2 regions of the Pseudomonas sp. Marseille-Q1929 genome follow, and region 2 is predicted to be linked to the other one. Evidence: riboswitches for the same ligand, from Rfam matches in the RefSeq annotation. Region 2 holds a riboswitch; the other holds the start of a gene.
What was found. A riboswitch is a leader RNA that binds a small molecule or an ion and turns the genes downstream of it on or off. The one in region 2 is predicted to bind cobalamin.
Positions count from the first base shown of each region.

Region 1 (11,091 bases), on a different contig from region 2:
GGCATGGGTGTGGGCCTGTACGGCTCGATCTACCTGTTGCCGCTGTACCTGGCGCAGATCCAGAACTACAACGCGCTGCAGATTGGCGAAGTGATCATGTGGATGGGCGTGCCCCAGCTGTTTCTGATCCCGCTGGTGCCCAAGCTGATGAAGTACGTGTCACCAAAATGGCTATGCACCGTGGGATTCGGCCTGTTCGGCCTGGCGAGTTTTTCCTCGGGGGTGCTCAACCCGGACTTCGCCGGCAGCCAGTTCAACCAGATCCAGATCATCCGCGCCCTCGGCCAGCCGCTGATCATGGTCACCATCTCGTTGATCGCCACCGCCTACATCCTGCCCCAGGACGCGGGTTCGGCGTCGAGCCTGTTCAATATCCTGCGCAACCTCGGCGGCGCCATCGGCATTGCGTTGCTGGCGACCTTGCTGGATGCGCGCACCAAGACCTACTTTGATTACTTGCGTGAGGCGATTGTGCCGACCAACCCGCAGGTGGCGGAGCGCTTGGCGACGCTGGCGCAGACGTTCGGCAGCGACACGGCGGCGCTGGGCAAGCTCAGTGAGATCACGCACCAGCAGGCGCAGATCATGGCCTACAACGATGCGTTTCACTTTGTCGGGTTGGCGCTGGGGATCAGCATGGTTGCGGTGTTGTTGACCAAGGCGTTGCCGGCGGGGCTCAAGGCTGGAGAGAGTCATTGAGACCGTGGTGCCGCCATCGCAGGCAAGCCAGCTCCCACATTTGATTTGCGAACACCATCAAAATGTGGGAACGGGCTTGCCCGCGATGAGGCCCGCCCAGTCACTCCAAAATCAAACAGCCAGTAGCCGCTCGCGCAACTTGCCAATCTCATCCCGCGTCTGCGCCGCCGCCTCAAACTCCAGATCCCGCGCCAACTGGTACATCTTCTCTTCCAACTGGCGAATCCGCTTGGTGATCTCACTCGGCGAGCGCAGTTCGTTCTCGTACTTGGCGCTTTCCTCGGCGGCCTTGGCCATGCCCTTGCGCTTCTTGCTGCGCGAGCCCGGCACGACGGCGCCTTCCATGATGTCGGCGACATCCTTGAACACGCCCTTGGGCGTAATGCCGTTGGCGAGGTTAAAGGCAATCTGCTTGTCGCGGCGGCGCTCGGTCTCGCCAATCGCACGCTCCATGGAGCCGGTGATGCGGTCGGCGTAGAGAATCGCCCGGCCATTGAGGTTACGCGCGGCGCGGCCGATGGTCTGGATCAGCGAGCGCTCGGAGCGCAGGAAGCCTTCCTTGTCGGCATCGAGGATCGCCACCAGCGACACTTCCGGCATGTCCAGGCCTTCACGCAGCAGGTTGATCCCCACCAGCACATCAAAGGTGCCCAGGCGCAGGTCGCGGATGATTTCCACACGCTCCACGGTGTCGATGTCCGAGTGCAGGTAGCGCACGCGCACGCCGTGGTCGGCGAGGTAGTCGGTCAAGTCTTCGGACATGCGCTTGGTCAGCGTGGTGACCAGCACCCGCTCTTCCAGGGCCACGCGCTTGTTGATTTCGGAGAGCAAATCGTCGACCTGGGTCAGCGCCGGGCGGATTTCGATCTGCGGGTCCACCAGGCCGGTCGGGCGCACCAACTGCTCGATCACCCGGCCGGCATGCTCGGCCTCGTAGTTGCCCGGCGTGGCGGACACGAAGATGGTCTGCGGGCTGATGCTTTCCCATTCGTCGAAACGCATCGGCCGGTTATCCAGCGCCGATGGCAGGCGGAAACCGTATTCCACCAGGGTTTCCTTACGCGAACGGTCGCCCTTATACATCGCGCCGACCTGCGGCACGCTGACGTGGGACTCGTCGATCACCAGCAACGCGTCGGCGGGCAGGTAGTCATACAAGGTCGGCGGCGGCGCGCCGGATTCGCGGCCCGAGAGGTAGCGCGAGTAGTTTTCGATGCCGTTGCAGTAGCCCAGCTCCAGGATCATCTCCAGGTCGAAGCGGGTGCGCTGCTCCAGGCGCTGGGCTTCCACCAGCTTATTGTTGGCGCGCAGGTATTCCAGGCGCTCAGCCAGCTCGACCTTGATGTGCTCGACGGCGTCCATCAAGGTTTCCCGCGGCGTTACGTAGTGGCTTTTCGGATAGAAGGTGAAGCGCGGCAGCTTGCGGATCACCTCGCCGGTCAACGGATCGAAGGCCGACAGGCTCTCGACTTCGTCGTCGAACAGCTCGATGCGGATCGCTTCCAGGTCGGATTCGGCCGGGTACACGTCGATCACATCGCCGCGCACGCGGAAGGTGGCGCGGGCAAAGTCCATGTCATTGCGGGTGTATTGCAAATCCGCCAGGCGGCGCAGCACTTCGCGCTGGTCGAGTTTGTCGCCGCGATCAACGTGCAGCACCATCTTCAAATAGCTTTCCGGGCTGCCCAGGCCGTAGATGCACGACACCGTGGTGACGATGATCGCGTCCTTGCGCTCCAAAAGCGCCTTGGTCGCCGACAGCCGCATCTGCTCGATATGGTCGTTGATCGACGCATCCTTCTCGATAAAGGTATCGGAGGACGGCACATAGGCTTCGGGCTGGTAGTAGTCGTAGTAGGAAACGAAGTACTCGACGGCGTTGTTCGGGAAGAACGACTTGAACTCGCCGTACAACTGCGCGGCCAGGGTCTTGTTCGGCGCCAACACCAGGGTAGGCCGGTTGACCTGGGCGATCACGTTGGCAATGCTGAAGGTCTTGCCTGAACCGGTCACCCCGAGCAGCGTCTGGTGGGCCAGGCCGGCCTCGATGCCTTCGACCATCAGGCGAATCGCCTCGGGTTGGTCGCCGGCGGGTTCAAAGCGGGTGACGAGTTGGAAATCCGACATAACGTACCTCTTGAAGTCACCCCAGACTGTAAACCCGTCGGGAACGAAAAAGACCGCCACCCGCGAAAAATCAGAGCGGGCAGCAGGAAAAAACCATGATAGCCGTAGAAGTGGTGGCGAATGTGACGGGTTTCAAGGCAATCGTCTTACACGCCTTGCCCGGTCAATGTTGCAATAAGACTAACGGTCAGCAAATAAACCGAAAAACTTGGCCGAAAAGCCGTTTCGGTTGTCGCCTCAGGCGGTGATGGCCTCTATACTAGCTCCCCGTTTGTGCACCGCTCTAGTGCATTCGGCTGGAGCGCGACACGTCCCTCCTTTCCCCCATAGAGCTGCCGCAAAAATGAGCCTGTTCTCCGCTGTCGAAATGGCACCACGCGATCCTATCCTGGGCCTCAACGAAGCATTCAACGCCGATACACGAACCACCAAGGTCAACCTTGGCGTAGGCGTTTACTGCAACGAGGAGGGGAAGATTCCACTCTTGCGTGCCGTTGCCGAAGCGGAAGCCATTCGCGTGGCGCAACACGCCGCCCGTGGCTACTTGCCAATCGACGGCATCGCGGCCTACGACAAGGCCGTGCAAACCCTGCTGTTTGGCGCTGAATCGCCGCTGCTGGCCGCTGGCCGCGTCACCACCGTGCAAGCGGTTGGCGGCACCGGCGCGCTGAAAATCGGCGCTGACTTCCTCAAGCAACTGCTGCCAGACGCCGTCGTCGCCATCAGCGACCCAAGCTGGGAAAACCACCGCGCGCTGTTCGAAACTGCCGGTTTCCCAGTACAGAACTACCGCTACTACGACGCCGCCACCCACGACGTCAACCGTGCCGGCCTGCTCGAAGACCTCAACGCCTTGCCTCCACAGTCCATCGTGGTGCTACACGCGTGCTGCCACAACCCGACCGGCGTCGACCTGAGCCCGGCCGACTGGCAGAACGTGCTGGACGTAGTCAAAGCCAAGAACCTCGTGCCGTTCCTCGACATGGCCTACCAGGGCTTTGGCGACGGCATCCACGAAGACGCCGCCGCTGTGCGCCTGTTCGCTGAGTCGGGCCTGACCTTCTTTGTGTCCAGCTCGTTCTCCAAGTCGTTCTCGCTGTACGGCGAACGCGTCGGCGCGCTGTCCATCGTCGGCGAGTCCAAGGAAGAAAGCGCGCGCATCCTGTCCCAGGTCAAACGCGTGATCCGCACCAACTACTCCAACCCGCCAACCCACGGCGCCGCGATTGTAGCTGCCGTGCTCAACAGCCCTGAGCTGCGTGCCCAGTGGGAAGCCGAACTGGCCGAAATGCGCCTGCGCATCCGTGGCATGCGTGAGCAGATGGTGAGTGAACTGGCCAAGGCTGCACCGGGCCACGACTTCAGCTTTGTCGGTCGCCAGCGTGGGATGTTCTCCTACTCCGGCCTGAGCGTTGAGCAAGTCACCCGCCTGCGCAACGAGTTCGGCATCTACGCCCTCGACACTGGCCGTATCTGTGTCGCGGCGTTGAACCAGTCGAACATCGACGCGGTCACAAAGGCAATCGTTCAGGTGCTGTAAGCCGGTAACCGTTGCACAGAAGGGGAAGCCAATGGCTTCCCCTTTTTCGTCGCCAGCCCCTAGACTGAACCTTGCCCGCCCCTTTGCAGTGAGAGCCTTATGAGAAACGACGACCTGGACCTGCGTGCCGACCGTGACGAGCTGGATGATTACGTGCCGCGTGCGCCGCAGGTTAAGCGGCAGAAAAGCCTGGTGTTGCAGGTGGCGCTCGGCGTTTTCCTCGGTGGCCTGGCTTTATGGCTGGTGCAACTGGGTGCCACAACACTGATGACCAAGCTCGCCATGGGCACCCTGCAATTCGGCGGCTAGCACCGATCAAACTGTGGGAGCTGGCTTGCCTACTCCCACATTAGATTCAGGTTGCGACCAGATTGCGTTCTTCCAGCAGTTTTACGAAGCTGTTGAGACTCTGCGACACCGTGCCCCGCCGCCAGATCAGCCACGTGTGCAACACCCGAAAGCTGTCCATCAGCGGCCACACGCTCACCGCCGCAAACCCCGGCATGCTTTCCAGCATACTGCGCGGCATTAGCGCCAATCCGGCGCCGGCGCTGACGCAGGCGAGCATGCCGTGGTACGACTCGATCTCGAAGATCTTGCCCGGCACCGCGCCATCCTGGGTGAACCAGCGTTCAAAGTGGTGCCGGTAGGAGCAGTTCGAGCGAAAGGTGTAGATGTTCTCGCCGTTCACATCCTGCCCCCGGGTGATCGGCGCGTGATGCAACGGCGCGATCACCACCATCTCTTCCTCAAACACCGCCACGCCTTCCAGCGTGGCGTGCAACACCGGCCCATCGACAAACGCCGCCGCCAGGCGCCCCGACAGTACGCCTTCGATCATCGTGCCCGACGGCCCGGTGCTCAGGTCCAGTTCGACTTTGGTGTGTTTCTGGTTATACGCCGCCAGCAACGCAGGGATGCGCACCGCCGCCGTGCTTTCCAGTGACCCTAGGGCAAACGCGCCCTGGGGCTCCTCCCCCGCCACCGTCGCGCGGGCTTCCTGCACCAGGTCGAGGATGCGCCGCGCATAGCCAAGGAAGTTCCAGCCCGCCGGCGACAGGCGCAGGCGGCTCTTCTCGCGGATAAACAATTCCACGCCCAGGTCCTGCTCCAGTTGCTTGATGCGGGTGGTCAGGTTCGACGGGACCCGATGAATCAACTGCGCGGCGGCGCTGATGCTGCCTTGTTCGGCAACGGCCTTGAAAATTTCCAGCTGCACCAGGTCCAAGTCATTCTCCAATCGTGAATGTATTGCTTAATATTATTCAGTTTCCAGAAAACAACCAGCCCCGTAACCTGAACTCAACTTATCCATTCAGCAGGACGGTGCCATGAACGCGACCACCCACGCCCTCTCGATCAACCCGGCCAACGGCGAAACAGTCGGCAGCTACCCGTACGAAAGCGAAGCGCAACTGGACGCCGTCCTCGACCGTACCACCGCCGCCTTCCGCACCTGGCGCCGCCAGCCGGTCAGCCAGCGCGCCGAGCTATTGCTGGCCCTGGCCGCCGCCCTGCGTGAACAAGCCGAAGACATGGCGCAGATGATCACCCTGGAAATGGGCAAGCCCATCGCCCAGGCCCGTGCCGAAATCGAAAAATGCGCCCAGCTCAGCGAATGGTACGCGGCCCAAGGCCCGGCCATGCTCGCACCGGAACCGACCCTGGTGGACAACGGCAGCGCCCAGATCGAATACCGCCCGCTGGGCCCGATCCTCGCCGTGATGCCGTGGAACTTCCCGGTCTGGCAAGTGCTGCGCGGCGCCGTGCCGACTATGCTCGCCGGCAACACCTACGTGCTCAAACACGCACCGAATGTGATGGGCAGCGCCTACCTGATCCAGCAAGCGTTCAAAAAGGCCGGTTTTGCTGACGGTTTGTTCGAAGTGCTCAACGTGACCCCGGACGGCGTGTCCAAAGCCATTGCCGACCCACGCATCGCCGCCGTCACCCTCACCGGCAGTGTGCGCGCCGGTATCGCCATCGGCTCCCAGGCCGGGGCCGCGCTGAAAAAATGCGTGCTGGAACTGGGCGGCTCCGACCCATTCATCGTGCTCAACGACGCCGACCTCGACGCCGCTGTGCAAGCCGCATTGATCGGCCGTTTCCAGAACAGCGGCCAAGTCTGCGCCGCCGCCAAGCGCCTGATCATCGAAACCGGTGTGGTGGAGGCGTTTACCGCCAAGTTCCTAGAGGCCAGCCGCGCGCTGGTGATGGGTGACCCGACAGACGCCAGCACCTACATCGGCCCCATGGCCCGCTTCGACCTGCGCGACGAGCTGCACGGCCAGGTCCAGGCCACCCTGGAAGAAGGCGCGACCCTGCTGCTGGGCGGCAACAAAGTCGCAGGCGCAGGCAACTACTATGAGCCCACCGTACTGGCCAACGTCACCGACCAGATGACCTCGTTCAAACAGGAACTGTTCGGCCCCGTCGCCTCGATCATCACCGCCCGCGACGCCGACCACGCCGTGGCACTGGCGAATGACAGCGAGTTTGGCCTGACCGCGAGCATCTTCACCACCGATGCGGCGAAAGCCCGCGATATCGCCAACCGCCTGGAAACCGGTGGGATCTTCGTCAACTCGTTCAGCATCTCCGACCCTCGGGTCGCGTTTGGCGGGATCAAGAAAAGTGGCTTTGGCCGCGAGCTGTCGCACTTCGGCGTGCGCGAGTTCTGCAATGCGCAGACCGTGTGGCTGGATCGCAAATAACCCAGGCGACCTCACTCAACGATGGGAACTGGCCAGCTCCCACATGAACCAGTTCCCACAGGCATCGCATTTGTTCTGTGATTTACCCATCGCAACTCCCCCTTCGCAGCCTGATCGACTACCATGGCGCGCCGGTTCCCGAAGGGGACTAACAGGGAATCCGAAGCGCGGCCCATCACGCCAATCGGAACTGCCCCCGCAACTGTAGGTGCCGAGCCTGCTCCCCACTGCCACTGGACGCTGTCCGGGAAGGCCGGAGCGAGGCGATGACGCACGAGTCAGGAGACCTGCCGGCCCAGCGTTATCACCAACCGGCGGGGTGTCCGGGAAGGACATCCTAGCGCGGCCCCGGCGGCCGTATCCGTGGGTGTATTTCCACTACCGTACCTCCCCAGTCCACTGTACGGTCCAAACGGAGATTGCCCCATGCTGCCACGCGTTACCGCCCTGCTCACCGGCCTGGGTTTCTGTGCCCTGGCCCACGCCGCGCCGACCCACTACCCGCTGACGCTGGAAAACTGCGGCAGCACCCTCACCTTCCAACAAGCCCCGGCGCGCAGCGTGACCATCGGCCAGGCCGCCACCGAGATGCTCTACGCCTTGGGCGTGGGCGATAAAGTGGTCGGCACGTCGCTGTGGTTCAACAACGTATTGCCGCAGTTCAAGTCATTGAACGACGGCATCGAGCGCCTGGCCAATAACGAGCCGAGCTTCGAAGCAGTGATCGCCAAGCGCCCGCAACTGGTGGCCGCCGAACTGGAATGGGTGGTCGGTGCGCAAGGCGTGGTGGGCACCCGCGAGCAGTTTCACGAGCTGAAAATCCCCACCTACCTGCTGCCTTCCGACTGCGAAGGCAAAGACAACCTGGTGGGCGCCGACGGCACGCGGCTGGAGCCGTTCCGCATCGACACCATCTATAAAAGCATCAGCCAGTTGGCGGCGATTTTCGACGTACAGGATCGCGGCCAACAACTGAACGACGAACTCAAGGCACGCCTGGCCAAGTCCGTCGCCACCGTGCAGAGCAAGGGCCTCAAGCAGGCCAGCGCGCTGGTGTGGTTCTCCAGCGCCGAGATGGCCAGCGATCCGTACGTGGCCGGCCACAAGGGCATCCCCGAATTCATGCTGCAAACCCTCGGTTTGCATAACGTGGTGCAGTCCGATGAGGAATGGCCCGCCGTTGGCTGGGAAACCATCGCCAAGGCCAACCCGACCTTCCTCGTCATCGCCCGCATGGACCGTCGCCGCTACCCCGCCGACGACCATGAAAAGAAACTCGCCTTCCTGCGCAGCGACCCGGTCACGCGCAATATGGACGCGGTGAAAAACAACCGCATCATCATCCTCGACGCCCTGGCGTTGCAGGCGAGCATCCGCATGTTCGATGGCCTGGAACAACTGGCCACGGCCATCGACGGCTACGACTTGCCGAAATGATCCGTCCTCTGATCGCCCTGGCCCTGCTGTTGCTCGCCGTACTCGCCGGCGTGGCCATCGGCGAAACCGCCATCTCGCCGCAGGTCGTGCTCCAGGTGCTGGCCAATAAACTGTGGGGCGCCGGCTACGTGCTGGACCCCATCGACGAAGGCGTGGTGTGGAACTACCGCCTGACCCGCGCCCTGGTTGCCGCCGCGTGCGGTGCCGGGCTGGCGACCTGCGGGGTGATTTTGCAGTCGCTGCTGCGCAACCCATTGGCCGACCCGTACCTGCTGGGCATCAGCGCTGGCGCCTCGACCGGTGCGGTATTGGTGGCGTTGATCGGCGTGGGTGGTGGCTTGATTTCGTTGTCGGCAGGCGCATTTGTCGGCGCCATGGCCGCGTTCGCCCTGGTGATTTTGCTCGCGCGGGCCAGCGGTTCGTCCAGCGGCACCGGGCAGATCATCCTCGCCGGCATTGCCGGCTCACAGCTGTTCAATGCGCTGACCGCCTTCCTCATCACCAAATCCGCCAGCTCCGAACAGGCGCGCGGCATCATGTTCTGGCTGCTGGGCAACCTCAGCGGCGTGCGCTGGCCGTCGGTATGGCTGGCCGTGCCGGTGGCGCTCGTGGGCTTGGCGGTGTGCCTGTGGCACCGTCGCGCGCTGGATGCGTTCACCTTTGGCAGCGACTCGGCGGCGTCCCTCGGCATCCCGGTGCGGCGCGTGCAGTTTGTGCTGGTGGGCTGCGCGGCGCTGGTGACGGCGGTGATGGTGTCGATTGTTGGCTCCATCGGCTTTGTCGGGCTGGTGATTCCCCACGCGGTGCGCCTGTTGCTGGGCACCGGGCATTCGCGCTTGCTGCCGGCCAGCGCGCTGGGCGGTGCGTTGTTCTTGATTGCGGCGGATGTGTTGTCGCGCACCTTGATCAAGGGTCAGGTGATTCCCGTCGGTGTGGTCACCGCATTGGTCGGCGCGCCGGTGTTTGCGCTGATTTTGATCGGGCGGAGGAACGCACGATGAGCGTGCTCAGTTGCCGCGGCCTGGGCTTCAAGGTACGTGACGCCGAATTGCTGCGCGATATTCATCTGGACGTCGCGCTGGGGGAAACCCTCGGCATTGTCGGGCCGAACGGCTCTGGCAAATCCACCTTGCTCAAGTTGCTGGCCGGGTTGCGTACACCGGCGTCCGGTGAGGTGTGGCTGGGCGGCCAGCGCCTGGGGCAGTTATCCCGCCGCGTGATTGCGCAGCAACTGGCGGTGGTGGAGCAACAAGCCGACACCGACGACGCCATCCGCGTGTTCGACGCCGTGGCCCTGGGCCGCACGCCGTGGCTGTCGGCGCTGAGCCCGTGGTCCGTCGACGACGCCAGCATCGTGCGCCAGGCCCTGCACGACGTGGACGCCACCCACCTGAGCCAACGCGCGTGGCGCAGCCTCTCCGGCGGCGAACGCCAACGCGTGCACATCGCCCGCGCCTTGGCACAGCGGCCGCAGATCTTGTTGCTGGATGAACCGACCAACCACCTGGATATCCAGCATCAGCTTGGCATTTTGAAGGGCGTGCAAGCACTGCCGGTGACGACGTTGATTGCCCTGCATGACCTGAACCAGGCGCTGACCTGTGACCGCTTGGCCGTGCTGGATCGCGGGCGGTTGGTGGCGCTGGGTAAGCCGTTGGAGGTGCTGACGCCGCAGCGGTTGCAGGAGACGTTCGGGGTGCAGGCGCATTACCTGACGGACCCGTTTGATGGTGCGCAGATACTGAGGCTGCGCTCGAACTGAAGGCTTGAACACGGCCACCCAAACACCACAATTCAACTGTGGGAGCTGGCTTGCCTGCGATAGCGGTGGGTCAGCTTGCATTTCTTTAACTGACAGACCGCCATCGCAGGCAAGCCAGCTCCCACATGATCATTCCCACGTTAGATCTGGGGTGTTCGCTGCATATGGGTCGTCTGCCATACAGAATCGTCTTTCACATCCACCACTTCAAACCCCTGCCGAAGCCAAAAATCAATCGCCCCCGGCAAAAACGGATGGGTATGCAGGTACATCACCTCCACCCCCTCCGCCTGCGCCGTTGCCTCCAGTGCGCGATACAACGCCCCCGCCAAGCCAAAGCGCCGAAACGCCGGCAGCACAAACAAGCGCACCACTTCCACCGTCTTGCGGCCCAGGTAATCGAGCTGGGAGAAGCGGTTGTCATACGGCAGGTAGCCGATAGCCGCAACGATTTGACCGTCATGACAGGCAATCAGAAAGCGCCCGTCACCTTGAAGGTAGGTCGCCTCAAATTGCGCCAGATCATTCGGCACACCGGCATCGCTGAGCTTGGGAAACATCTCGGCGCGGGCCTGTTGTACAAAGGCCAGCACCTGTGAAACATCATCCGCTGCAACCGGGCGGATGCTGAAAGGGTCTTCAAGGGACGTCTTGCCCACTATCCACTGGCGGCCATAGGCCAACACCTTACCCGCCATCCCCACCGGAAAATGAATAAACCCATGGGCCGCCTCCGGCACCAGGTGCACCTGCGCGCCAGGCCATCGCTCAGCAATCAACAGCGTGTCGTCCTTGAGCGGGTCCAATTCCCC
Region 1 covers NZ_JAFLWU010000045.1:12,324-23,414, reverse strand. Annotated here, with positions in the region: gene J1G37_RS27705 (MDR family MFS transporter) at 1-699, shown strand, start outside; gene uvrB (excinuclease ABC subunit UvrB) at 811-2,826, opposite strand; gene J1G37_RS27695 (amino acid aminotransferase) at 3,170-4,366, shown strand; gene J1G37_RS27690 (hypothetical protein) at 4,466-4,675, shown strand; gene J1G37_RS27685 (LysR family transcriptional regulator) at 4,722-5,594, opposite strand; gene J1G37_RS27680 (aldehyde dehydrogenase family protein) at 5,698-7,080, shown strand; cobalamin riboswitch at 7,196-7,390, shown strand; gene J1G37_RS27675 (ABC transporter substrate-binding protein) at 7,507-8,517, shown strand; gene J1G37_RS27670 (iron ABC transporter permease) at 8,514-9,518, shown strand; gene J1G37_RS27665 (ABC transporter ATP-binding protein) at 9,515-10,279, shown strand; gene J1G37_RS29100 (GNAT family N-acetyltransferase) at 10,420-10,938, opposite strand; partial or broken gene J1G37_RS27660 (alpha/beta hydrolase fold domain-containing protein) at 10,939-11,091, opposite strand, start outside.
Region 1: linked by a shared signal. The riboswitch ahead of J1G37_RS27675 (ABC transporter substrate-binding protein) and the one ahead of cobO (cob(I)yrinic acid a,c-diamide adenosyltransferase) in region 2 are both predicted to bind cobalamin.

Region 2 (11,091 bases):
GCCGTCAACAGCAGCGCGGCATGCAGCAGCAAGGGCGCGCCCATCAACACCGCGTTCAAACCCCACAGCAGCCCGCCGAACAGCAAGCCGACCAGCGGATAAAACAGCAACGAACGCCCCAATTCCTGTGGCTGCGGCATTCCCGACAGGCGAATCGGCAGGCTGCTGAGAAATTGCAGGGCGATCCAGAACGGCAGCATGCTCAACCCCCTTCCTTCAATACGCCATCAGCCGCGACGTGCAGGCTGAACAGCGCACCGTGGCCGACTTCGACATTCAGCAACTGCTCCCGGGGCAACCCACGCGCACGCGCCAACAGCAGGCGCATGACGCCGCCATGGCTGACCAACAACACGCGCTCACCGGCATAAGCCTGATGCAAGCGTGCGACGGCGCCGAGAACACGGTCGGAAAAGTCGCTGACCGGCTCGCCCTGCGGCGGTGTGAAGCTGTAGGGATCGGCCCAGAACAAGCCGAGCGCTTCGGCGTCGGTCTTCATAAGTGCCGCCGCGCTTTGCCCTTCCCAAGCGCCAAAATGCAGCTCTTGCAGATCCTTCTCCAGGCTCACCGTCACCTCAAGTTGCGCACCCAACTCCTCGGCAAACCGTGCGCAACGCTGCAACGGCGAACTGACCACACGATCCCACGGCCCCTGCGCCACCACGGCGGCGCGCATCTGCGCCCAGCCCTTGGCAGTGAGCGCGTCGTCCAGGCTGCCGCGCAGGCCGCCGCCCAGCTCGGTCTCGCCGTGGCGCAGCAGGTCCAGGTGCAAAGTCATGCCGGGCGGTCTGCCACGGCGGCTTCGGCGAATGTCGCCATCTGGCCGTGTAGCGCACAGGCCAGGCGCAGCAGCGGCACGGCCAGCGCCGCGCCACTGCCTTCACCCAGGCGCAGGCCAAGCTCCAGCAGCGGTTGCGCGTCGAGGCTTTGCAACACATGTCGATGACCCGGCTCGGCGCCCCGATGGCCGAACACCAGCCATTCGCGGCTCGCCGGGTTCAGGCGCGTGGCCACGAGCGCGGCGACGGTGCAGATAAACCCATCCACCAACACCACGATGCCTGCCTGGGCGCAGGCCAGGTAGGCGCCGACCAGCGCGGCAATTTCAAAGCCCCCCAGGTTGAACAAGGTTTGCAGCGCATCACCACGCTGCCCGGCGTGCAACGCCAGCGCACGTTCGATCACGGCCACCTTGTGGCTGACGCCCTCGGCATTCAGCCCGGTGCCCGGGCCTGTCAGGTCGCTGACCTGGCAATCGAGCAACGCACACGCCAGCGCACTGGCGGCGGTGGTGTTGCCGATGCCCATCTCGCCGCCGATAAACAAGTGCGCCCCACCTTGCAACGCACGCAAGGCACTGTCGCGACCGGCTTGCAGGGCCAGGCGCCCCTGAGCACTCGTCATCGCCGGGCCGTTGACAAAGTTGGCGGTGCCCGCGCCGATATTCAGGTGACGTACCCCAGGCAGGTCCAAGGACGGCGTCACGGTGCCCAGATCGACCACTTCCAATTGCGCGTTCAACTGCCGCGCCAACACGCTGATCGCCGCGCCCCCGCTGACAAAGTTATGCAGCATCTGCCCGGTCACTTCCTGGGGGAACGCCGACACGCCCTCCGCCACCACACCGTGGTCGCCGGCAAAGATCGCAATCCACAGCTTTTCTACCGAGGGTTTGACCTGGCCCTGCAAACCCGCCAACTGCACCGCCAACGCCTCCAGCTGACCGAGGGAACCGGCCGGCTTGGTCAGTTGCTGCTGGCGTGCCAGGGCCTGTTCGTACGCACTAGCGTCGATTGCCTTACAAGGGTTGAGCCACCAGGTGTCAGTCATAACGCAGTACCTTTCAAAGTCAGGGGCAGGCCGGCAACCGTCAGGACAACACGCTGACAACGCTCGGCCAAGGCTTGATGCAGCCAACCGGCTTCATCCACATAGCGGCGAGTCAATTCGCCCAGCGGCACGACACCCATTCCGGTCTCGTTGCTGACAAAAATGATTTCACCCGGCAGCGTGGCCAGGGTTTCCAGCAGTTGATCACGCTCGAACGCCAGGCGCTGCGGGTCTTCGAGCATCAGCAGGTTGGTCAGCCACAGGGTCAGGCAGTCCACCAGCAGGAAGACGTCGGCCGCAGCGTGCTCACGCAGCACCCGTGCGAGTTCGACGGGTTCTTCGATCAACCCCCAATGCTCGGGACGGCGCTGGCGATGCAGGGCGACGCGCTCGTTCATCTCGCCGTCCAGGGGTTGGCTGGTGGCGATATAGATGACCGGCAGCGCGCTGTCGCTGGCGAGTTTTTCAGCAAGGCGGCTCTTGCCGGAACGGGCGCCGCCGAGGATCAGTTGCAGCATAGGGTCATACCTTTAAGTCAAACCAGGTCAACTGTGGGACCGTCAAATCCCGCATAGCTTGCGCAGCAATTCGGTATCCAGATGGTTCTCCACCAAGTCCGCCAAGCGCTCGATATCACGCTCGCGCAGCGCGTGGTAATCCACTTCCTGCACATCCTGCAACCCCGCCCAGCGCAACAAGGCGCTGCACGCTGCCGGCGTTTCGAACAAGCCATGCAGGTAGGTGCCGAGGATTTGTCCGTCCGCACTCTGTGCGCCGTCGCTGCGACCGTCATCCAGCAACACGGCGGCGTTCACCAGCGCGCTGCCAGACGTCACGCCCGCATGAATCTCATACCCACTGACCTCGGCGTCTTCCAGCAGCAACCGCCCACGCACATTGCGCAGCTGTTTCTCTTCCTCCAGCGTCGTGCTGAACGCCAACAGCCCCAGGCCATCACTGGAACCTGCGAGCCCTTCCAAACCGAGCGGGTCATGCACCTGCTCGCCCAGCATCTGCAAACCACCGCAAATCCCCAGCACCTTGCCGCCGTAGCGCAAGTGCCGCCCCACGGCGCTGTCCCAGCCATTGGCACGCAGATAGGCCAGGTCGCTGCGCACGCTTTTCGAGCCGGGCAGGATGATCAGGTCGGCCGGCGGAATCGGCTGGCCGGGGCCGACGAACTGCAAATCCACCTGGGGATGCAGGCGCAGCGGGTCGAAATCCGTGTGATTGCTGATGCGCGGCAACACCGGCACCACCACTTTGAGCACCTGGGCGGCTTTGTCGATCTGGCGTCGGTCGATGCCGTCTTCGGCCTCCAGGTGCAGGTCCATCACGTAGGGCAGCACGCCCACCACCGGTTTGCCGGTGCGCGCCTCCAGCCAATCCAGGCCTGGCTGCAACAACGCAATATCGCCGCGAAAACGGTTGATGATGAAGCCTTTGACCCGCGCCTGTTCCGTCGGCGAGAGCAATTCCAGGGTGCCGACCAGATGGGCAAACACGCCGCCGCGATTGATATCGGCGATCAGCAGCACCGGGCAATCCACCGCTTCGGCGAAGCCCATGTTGGCGATGTCATTGGCGCGCAGGTTGATCTCCGCCGGGGAGCCCGCGCCTTCTACCATCACCACCGGATAGGCTTGGCTCAAGCGTGCGTGCGAGGCCAGTACCGCTTGCATGGCGATGGCTTTGTAGTCGTGATAGGCCACGGCGTTCATGCTGGTCACGGCGCGGCCGTGGATGATGACCTGGGAACCGGTGTCGCTGTTGGGCTTGAGCAGCACCGGGTTCATATCGGTGTGCGGCGCCAGGTTGGCAGCCTGGGCCTGCACGGCCTGGGCGCGGCCGATTTCGCCGCCTTCGGCGGTCACGGCGCTGTTGAGGGCCATGTTCTGCGGCTTGAACGGCGCCACGGCCACGCCCTGGCGTACCAGCCAGCGGCACAGTGCGGTCACCAGCGTGCTTTTGCCCGCATCGGAGGTGGTGCCTTGCACCATCAACGTACTCATGAGGCGTCCTTGTAGGCGGTCAGTGCCGCGTCGAGGCGCTGCCAGTCGGCTTCGGTGTCGGGCAGGCCAAAGCGCAGGCTGCTGTCATGCACAAACAGGCGCAGCAGGATGCCGCGCTGGGCCATGAATTCATGCAGGCGCTCGGCGTGCGGGGTGATCAGCCATTGGAACAAGGCGCAGCCGCCCTGGGGTTGCAAGCCGTGGCGCTCAAGCACTGCAAACAGCCGCTCGCCAGCGTCGACACAGCGCTTGCGCTGGCGTGTATGCCCGGCCACGTCGAGCAGGCACTCCTGGCCCAGCACGCGGGTCGGCCCACTGACCGCCCACGGCCCGACCTGTTCGGCGAGCAGCTTGAGCAACTTGCGCTCGGCAAGCACGAAGCCCAGGCGTACTCCGGCGAGGCCGAAGAACTTGCCGAACGAGCGCAGTACGATCAGCCCGACCTGGTGAGCCTGGCTGGCCAGGCTCAGGTGCGGGGTGATGTCCATGAACGCTTCATCCACCACCAACCAGCCGCCGCGTTGCGCCAGGCGCGCGTGCCAATCCAGCATGCGCTCCGGGGTCAGGCTCAGGCCGGTGGGGTTGTTCGGGTTGACCACCACCAACACGTCGAGGCCGTCGAGGAAGAAATCGACTTCCTGCTCCAGCACTTCGCGCACCACATAACCGGCGCGGCGCCAGGCTTCGGCGTGTTCGGCGTAGCACGGCGACAGCACGCCGACCTTGCCCGCGCGGCGCAGGCGCGGCAGCAACTGGATCGCGGCCTGGGAACCGGGCACCGGCAATACATGCGCGGCGCCGTAGTACTCGCTGGCGGCGCGTTCCAGGCCGTCGTCGGTCTCGGGCAAGCGCGCCCAGGCGCGCAGCGGAATCTCCGGGATCGGCCAGGGCCACGGCGCAAGGCCGCTGGACAGATCGAGCCAGTCGGCCTCGGCAATCCCGTACTGAATCGCCGCCTTGCGCAGCCGGCCACCGTGTTCAAGCATAGAATTGCGCCCCCGCGCAGAGAATCAGCAGCCACAACCATACGCCGCGCTGCACCAGCTGCCAGCCTCGGTCTATGGAATCCGCATCCGCCGCCGGGCCTTCGCCAAGCTGCGGACGCTGGTGGACTTCGCCGTGATAAATCGCCGCGCCGCCCAGTTCGACACCCAGGGCGCCCGCCCCCGCCGCCATCACCGGGCCGGCGTTGGGGCTGTCCCAGGTCGGGCCTTGGGTGCGCCAGCATTTCAGCGCCAGGCGGGTTTTGCCCAGCAGCGCGTAGGTCAGTGCCACCAGGCGCGCAGGAATATAGTTGAGTACGTCGTCGATCTTGGCCGCCGCCCAGCCGAAGCGCTCAAAGCGTTCGTTGCGATAGCCCCACATGGCATCCAGGGTGTTGCTCAGGCGGTAAAGCACCACGCCCGGGACGCCGGCCACCACAAACCAGAACAGTGCGGCGAACACCGCGTCACTGCCGTTCTCCAACACCGATTCGGTGGCGGCGCGGGCGACTTCGGTGCGGTCCAGCTCGCTGGTCTGCCGGCTCACCAGGTAACTCACGCGTTGGCGCGCCTCGTCCAGGTCGTCGCTGCGCAGGGCCTGGGCCACCGGGATCACGTGTTCGCCCAGGCTGCGCATGCCAAGGGCGCAGTACAGCGCGAGGATCTCCAGGACCCAGCCGATATACGGCGCCCACGACAACGCGGTGGCCAGCAAGGTCAGCGGCACCACGGCGATAAACCACGCGGTCACGCCATGGCTGCGCCAGCCACGGCCACCGGTGTTGAAACGTTGCTCGATGCGCCCGGCGAAATTGCCGAACGCCACCAGCGGATGCCAGCGCTTGGGCTCGCCCAGCAGCGCATCCAGCGCGACGGCGGCGACACACAGCAAGGCCACACTCATTGACTCACTCCCCACACATTTTCATACAACATGTCACTCAGCGGCCGTGGTTCGGTCCAGCCTTCGAGTTGCAACATCGGTGCCGGATAGAACTCGGCCACCGGGCCCAGGCACAGCACGGCCAGGGGTTTGGCGCCGGAGGGCAGGCCCAGCAGATCGGCCAGGGCCTGGGGTTCGAACAGCGAGACCCAGCCCATGCCCAGGCCTTCCACACGAGCGGCCAGCCACAGGTTCTGGATCGCGCAGGACAACGAGGCCATGTCCATCTCCGGCAAGGTACGACGGCCGAAGATGTGGCGCTCGCGGTCGTCCATCAATGCCGCCACCAGTACCTCGGCGCAATCGTGGATGCCTTCGACCTTGAGCTTCATGAAGTCGTCGGAGCGTTCACCCAAGGCTTCGGCGGTGCGGATGCGTTCTTCTTCCACCAACTGCTGAATTTGCCCACGCAGGGGGCGGTCGCTGATGCGGATGAAGCGCCAGGGTTGCATCAGGCCGACACTCGGCGCCTGGTGGGCGGCCTGGAGCAGGCGGTGGAGCAGTTCGGGGGCAACCGTGCCGCCGGTGAAGTGGCGCATGTCGCGGCGTTCGGCGATGGCGCGGTAGACGGCGTCGCGGTCGGCTTGGGGGAAGGCGTTGTCAGTCATGGCCCTATCGCGGGCAAGCCCGCTCCCACATTTGGATCGGCGAACACTGTCGAGGTGGGGGTTGGCTTGCCTCCCACATTTGGATCGATCGACGCGGTCGAGGTGGGAGCTGGCTTGCCTGCGATGGCGGCCTCCCGGTCTGGCGCAAACAGTGCCGCCACCGCCGCCGGATTCGACGGGAAGTAAAAGTGCACGTAGGAAGCCGTCATCCGCCCCTGTCGGTAAACCGCCTCGGCGCCACGCCCGCCATTGGGGCTCACGCCACGGGCAATCGGCGTGCAGTCGGTGCTGGTCAGGGAGTGGTGATAGGTATGCCCACGCAGCACGCCTTCCGGCAACTCGACATTTTGCAGGGCCAGGGCAGCCAACTTCTTCTGCATCACGGCGTCGCCCGGCAACAAGCCGAGCAACTCGGCACGTTGGCCGGCGACATCGGTGAGCGAGTCCAGCAGGTACAACATGCCGCCGCACTCGGCGAGCAACGGCTTGCCGGCCGCGTGATGGGCGCGGATCGCCTCCAGCATCGCGGTGTTTTCCGACAACGCCTGGTGATGCAATTCCGGGTAGCCGCCCGGCAGATACAGACTGTCTACGTCAGGCAATTCACGATCATGGATCGGCGAGAAGAAGTGCAACTCGGCGCCCATCGCCCGCAACAGGTCAAGGCTGGCGCCGTAGGTAAAGGCGAAGGCTTCATCGCGGGCCACGGCGATGCGCACACCGTCGAGCAACGGCTCGGCCTTGATGACTTCAGGCGCGGCGAAGGTCACCGGCGGCGGCAAGGCGACTTCGCAACTGCTGCCCAACGCTTGGGCGGCGGCGTCGAGGCGCACGTCGAGGTCATTCAGTTCGCTGGCTTGCACCAGGCCCAGGTGACGACTTGGCAATTCGATGCCGGTCTCGCGGGACAAGGCGCCGTACCAGCGCAGGCCTTCGGTGAGGCTGCCTTCGAGCAATTGCGCATGGCGCAGGGTACCGACGCGGTTGGCCAGCACGCCGGCGAACGGCAGGTCCGGCTGATAACGCGCCAGACCCAGGGCCAATGCGCCAAACGTCTGGGCCATGGCAGTGCCGTCGATCACACCGAGTACCGGCACGCCGAAGTGGCGGGCCAGGTCAGCGCTGGAGGGGGTACCGTCGAACAGGCCCATGACGCCTTCGATGAGGATCAGGTCGGCCTCGCCGGCGGCTTCCCACAACAGGCGGCGACTTTCCTGCTCGCCCACCATCCACATGTCCAACTGATACACCGGCGCACCGCTGGCGCGCTCGTGGATCATCGGGTCGAGAAAGTCCGGCCCGCATTTGAACACGCGCACCTTGCGCCCCAGGTTGCGGTGCAAACGGGCCAGCGCGGCGGTGACGGTGGTTTTGCCCTGGCCGGACGCCGGTGCGGCGATCAATACGGCCGGGCAATGACGGGGCTGATTCAAAGTTCGACGCCCTTCTGTGCCTTGATACCGGCCTGGAATGCGTGCTTGAGCATGCCCATTTCGGTGACGGTGTCGCCCATTTCGATCAATTCAGGCTTGGCGCCACGGCCGGTGACCACCACGTGCTGCATCGGTGGGCGCGCTTGCAGGTCGCTGAGCACCTGGTCGAGGTCGAGGTAGCCGTGCTTGAGAGCGATGTTCAGTTCATCAAGGACGACAAGGCCGATGGCCGGATCTTGCAGCAGTTCGCGGGAAACTTTCCACGCGGCTTCGGCGGCGGCGATGTCGCGCTGGCGGTCCTGGGTTTCCCAGGTGAAGCCTTCGCCCATGACGTGGAAGCGCACTTGCTCGGGGAAACGGCGGAAGAACAGCTCTTCGCCCGTGCTGTTACGCCCTTTGATGAACTGCACCACGCCGCACTGCATGCCGTGGCCCATGGCGCGGGCGAGCATGCCGAACGCGGAGCTGCTTTTGCCTTTGCCGTTGCCGGTCAGCACCAGCAGCAGGCCGCACTCGTTGGGGGAATTGGCGATGCGCTCGTCGATCACGGCTTTTTTGCGCAGCATGCGCGCCAGGTGGCGTTCGTCGCGGTCGGGGGAATCGGTCATGGCAGCTCTCCGTTGGGGCTGGACAAAAACGGCGGGCAGGAAAAAGAAAAAACAGACAGCCAAGCATCGCCCACCGTGATGCTGTTGGATGTTTCAGGCCGGTCTCCGGGCTCATGAGTGGCGCGCTTGCCGACACTGCGCCTTCCCATATCGCGGGGCGATACAGTGGCAAAAGCAGGGTCTTGACTCATTTACCGTTGCGGGGGCAGCGCCGGAATTGCGGCAGCACTGTGGACAAGTGCGCTCGCTCACCGGCTTCCCTGTTTCACTCCGTCGACCCGTGGGTCACAGAGCACCTGGAACAAGTCGCGAAGGGTAGAGGGTTGGGGGTGGAGCGTCAATTAAAGCTGGCTTCGCACTTGAACCATCGGACCGCCGCGCGCCTCTACCCTTACAGGTACCCAGGAGAAAACCATGCACAAGACCCGACTTGCCCTACTGATCATGTGCGCAGGCGCCCTCGTCGCCTGCGGTGAAAGCTCGACCTTGCAAGTGTCTGACGGCACCGGCCCCTCCCCCAAGCTCCCAGAGCCGAACAAGACCCTGATCCCCACGGTCAACATCGCACCCGCCATCGGCTGGCCTGAGGGCGCGAAGCCAACTGCCGCTGCGGGCACCCAGGTAGCGGCGTTTGCCGAGGGCCTCGACCACCCGCGCTGGCTCTATGTACTGCCCAATGGCGACGTGCTGGTGGCAGAAACCAATGCACCGCCCAAACCCGATGACTCAAAAGGCATTCGTGGCTGGGTGATGGAAAAGGTCATGGGCCGAGCCGGTGCTGGCGTGCCTAGCCCGAACCGCATCACGTTGCTGCGCGATGCCGACCACGACGGCATCGCCGAGACCCGCACGGTCTTCCTGGCAGACCTCAATTCGCCGTTCGGCATGACCCTGGTTGGCAATGACCTGTATGTGGCGGACTCGGACAAGCTGCTGCGCTTCCCCTACCAACCGGGTGAAACCACGATCAAGGAAGCCGGCACCAAGGTCGTCGACCTCCCCGGCGGCAGCATCAACCACCACTGGACCAAAAACGTGGTGGCGAGCAAGGACGGCAGCAAGCTTTACGTAAGCGTTGGCTCTAACAGCAACGTCGGTGAAAACGGCCTGCAGGCAGAAGAAGGTCGGGCGGCGATCTGGGAAGTGGACCGCGCCAGCGGCCAGCACCGCATCTTCGCCTCAGGCCTGCGCAACCCCAACGGCATGGCCTGGGAACCGCAAAGCGGCAAGCTGTGGACAGCGGTGAACGAACGCGATGAGATCGGCAGCGACCTGGTGCCGGACTACATCACCTCGGTGCAGGATGGTGGCTTCTATGGCTGGCCGTTCAGCTACTACGGGCAGCATGTGGATGTGAGAGTCAACCCGCAAAACCTCGACCTGGTGGCCAAGGCGATTGCGCCCGACTACGCCGTGGGCCCACACACCGCCTCGCTCGGTCTGACGTTTGCCGAAGGCAGCAAATTGCCTGCGCCTTTCACTAGTGGCGCATTCATCGGCCAGCACGGCTCGTGGAACCGCAAGCCCCACAGTGGTTACAAGGTGATCTTCGTCCCGTTCGAGGCTGGCCAGCCCAAGGGCCAGCCGGTGGATGTGCTGACCGGCTTCCTCGACAAAGACGAGAAAGCCATGGGCCGGCCGGTGGGCGTGGTGGTTGATCAGCAGGGAGGGGTGCTGGTGGCAGATGATGTGGGGAATAAGGTGTGGCGGGTTTCAGCGGCTAAGTAACCCACCTCAAGACCACCACAAACCAATGTGGGAGCGGGCTTGCTCGCTCCCACATTTAGCTCTGCATTCAATTCAGGGATTGCGCGCCAGATTCCCTGGCAACACGCGCTTGGCACTCAGGTAAGCATTCTGCCAATACGCCTTGGACAAGGTGTCCAGCTTCACCGTACCGCCGGTTTGCGGCGCGTGTACGAAGCGGCCCTCGCCCACGTAGATCCCGGCGTGGCTGACTTGGGAGCCGCCGCCCGTGGCGAAGAACAGCAGGTCACCCGTTTGCAGGTTCTGCTCACTGACATCCTGCGCGCGCATCACGATCAGTTCACGGGTGGTACGCGGCAAGGAGATGCCGGCGGCGTCACGAAACACAAAGCCGATCAAGCCGCTGCAATCAAAGCCCGAGTCCGGCGTGTTGCCGCCCCAACGATAAGGCGTGCCGACCAGGCCCAGCGCGCGAAAGAGCACGTCTTCGGCTGCCGGCGAGAAATTCTGGGTGGCGTAGTTGAACACCGGCTTGGGCTTCACCGCTAAGGGTGCAGGCGGTGGGCGGCTGGCGCAGGCGCTGAGCAGCGCGGCGCAGAGAATGAGGATCAGGCGGGCCGAGGTCGACATGTGCAGAACAATCCTGGTCTGGATGCGGCTTTCGCTGCCGAACGCTGAAAACCAGAACGCGCAAGCAAAGCTCGCGCGTACGGATTACAACAATATCCAGGGATTCTAGCGCTTACACGTCAAACTTCAAGTATCACTTTAAGTTTACTTGCTAGCGGTAACCGTGGTCGGGGCCATGGCGAGTGCACGCTTGGCTTCGATGAAGGTTTTGCTCCAGTAGCTGTCGCCCAGGTTGTCGACTCGAACACCGCCACTGCGACGGCTGCTGGAGTGGATAAACTGGTTATCGCCCAGGTAGATACCGGCGTGGCTTACGCGGCCACGGCCAGCCGTACTG
Region 2 covers NZ_JAFLWU010000022.1:79,049-90,139, forward strand. Annotated here, with positions in the region: gene J1G37_RS21275 (adenosylcobinamide-GDP ribazoletransferase) at 1-200, opposite strand, end outside; gene cobC (alpha-ribazole phosphatase family protein) at 203-778, opposite strand; gene cobT (nicotinate-nucleotide--dimethylbenzimidazole phosphoribosyltransferase) at 775-1,830, opposite strand; gene cobU (bifunctional adenosylcobinamide kinase/adenosylcobinamide-phosphate guanylyltransferase) at 1,827-2,348, opposite strand; gene J1G37_RS21295 (cobyric acid synthase) at 2,391-3,842, opposite strand; gene cobD (threonine-phosphate decarboxylase CobD) at 3,839-4,828, opposite strand; gene cbiB (adenosylcobinamide-phosphate synthase CbiB) at 4,821-5,729, opposite strand; gene bluB (5,6-dimethylbenzimidazole synthase) at 5,726-6,376, opposite strand; gene J1G37_RS21315 (cobyrinate a,c-diamide synthase) at 6,373-7,809, opposite strand; gene cobO (cob(I)yrinic acid a,c-diamide adenosyltransferase) at 7,806-8,417, opposite strand; cobalamin riboswitch at 8,496-8,732, opposite strand; gene J1G37_RS21325 (sorbosone dehydrogenase family protein) at 8,832-10,145, shown strand; gene J1G37_RS21330 (C40 family peptidase) at 10,218-10,754, opposite strand; gene J1G37_RS21335 (NlpC/P60 family protein) at 10,899-11,091, opposite strand, start outside.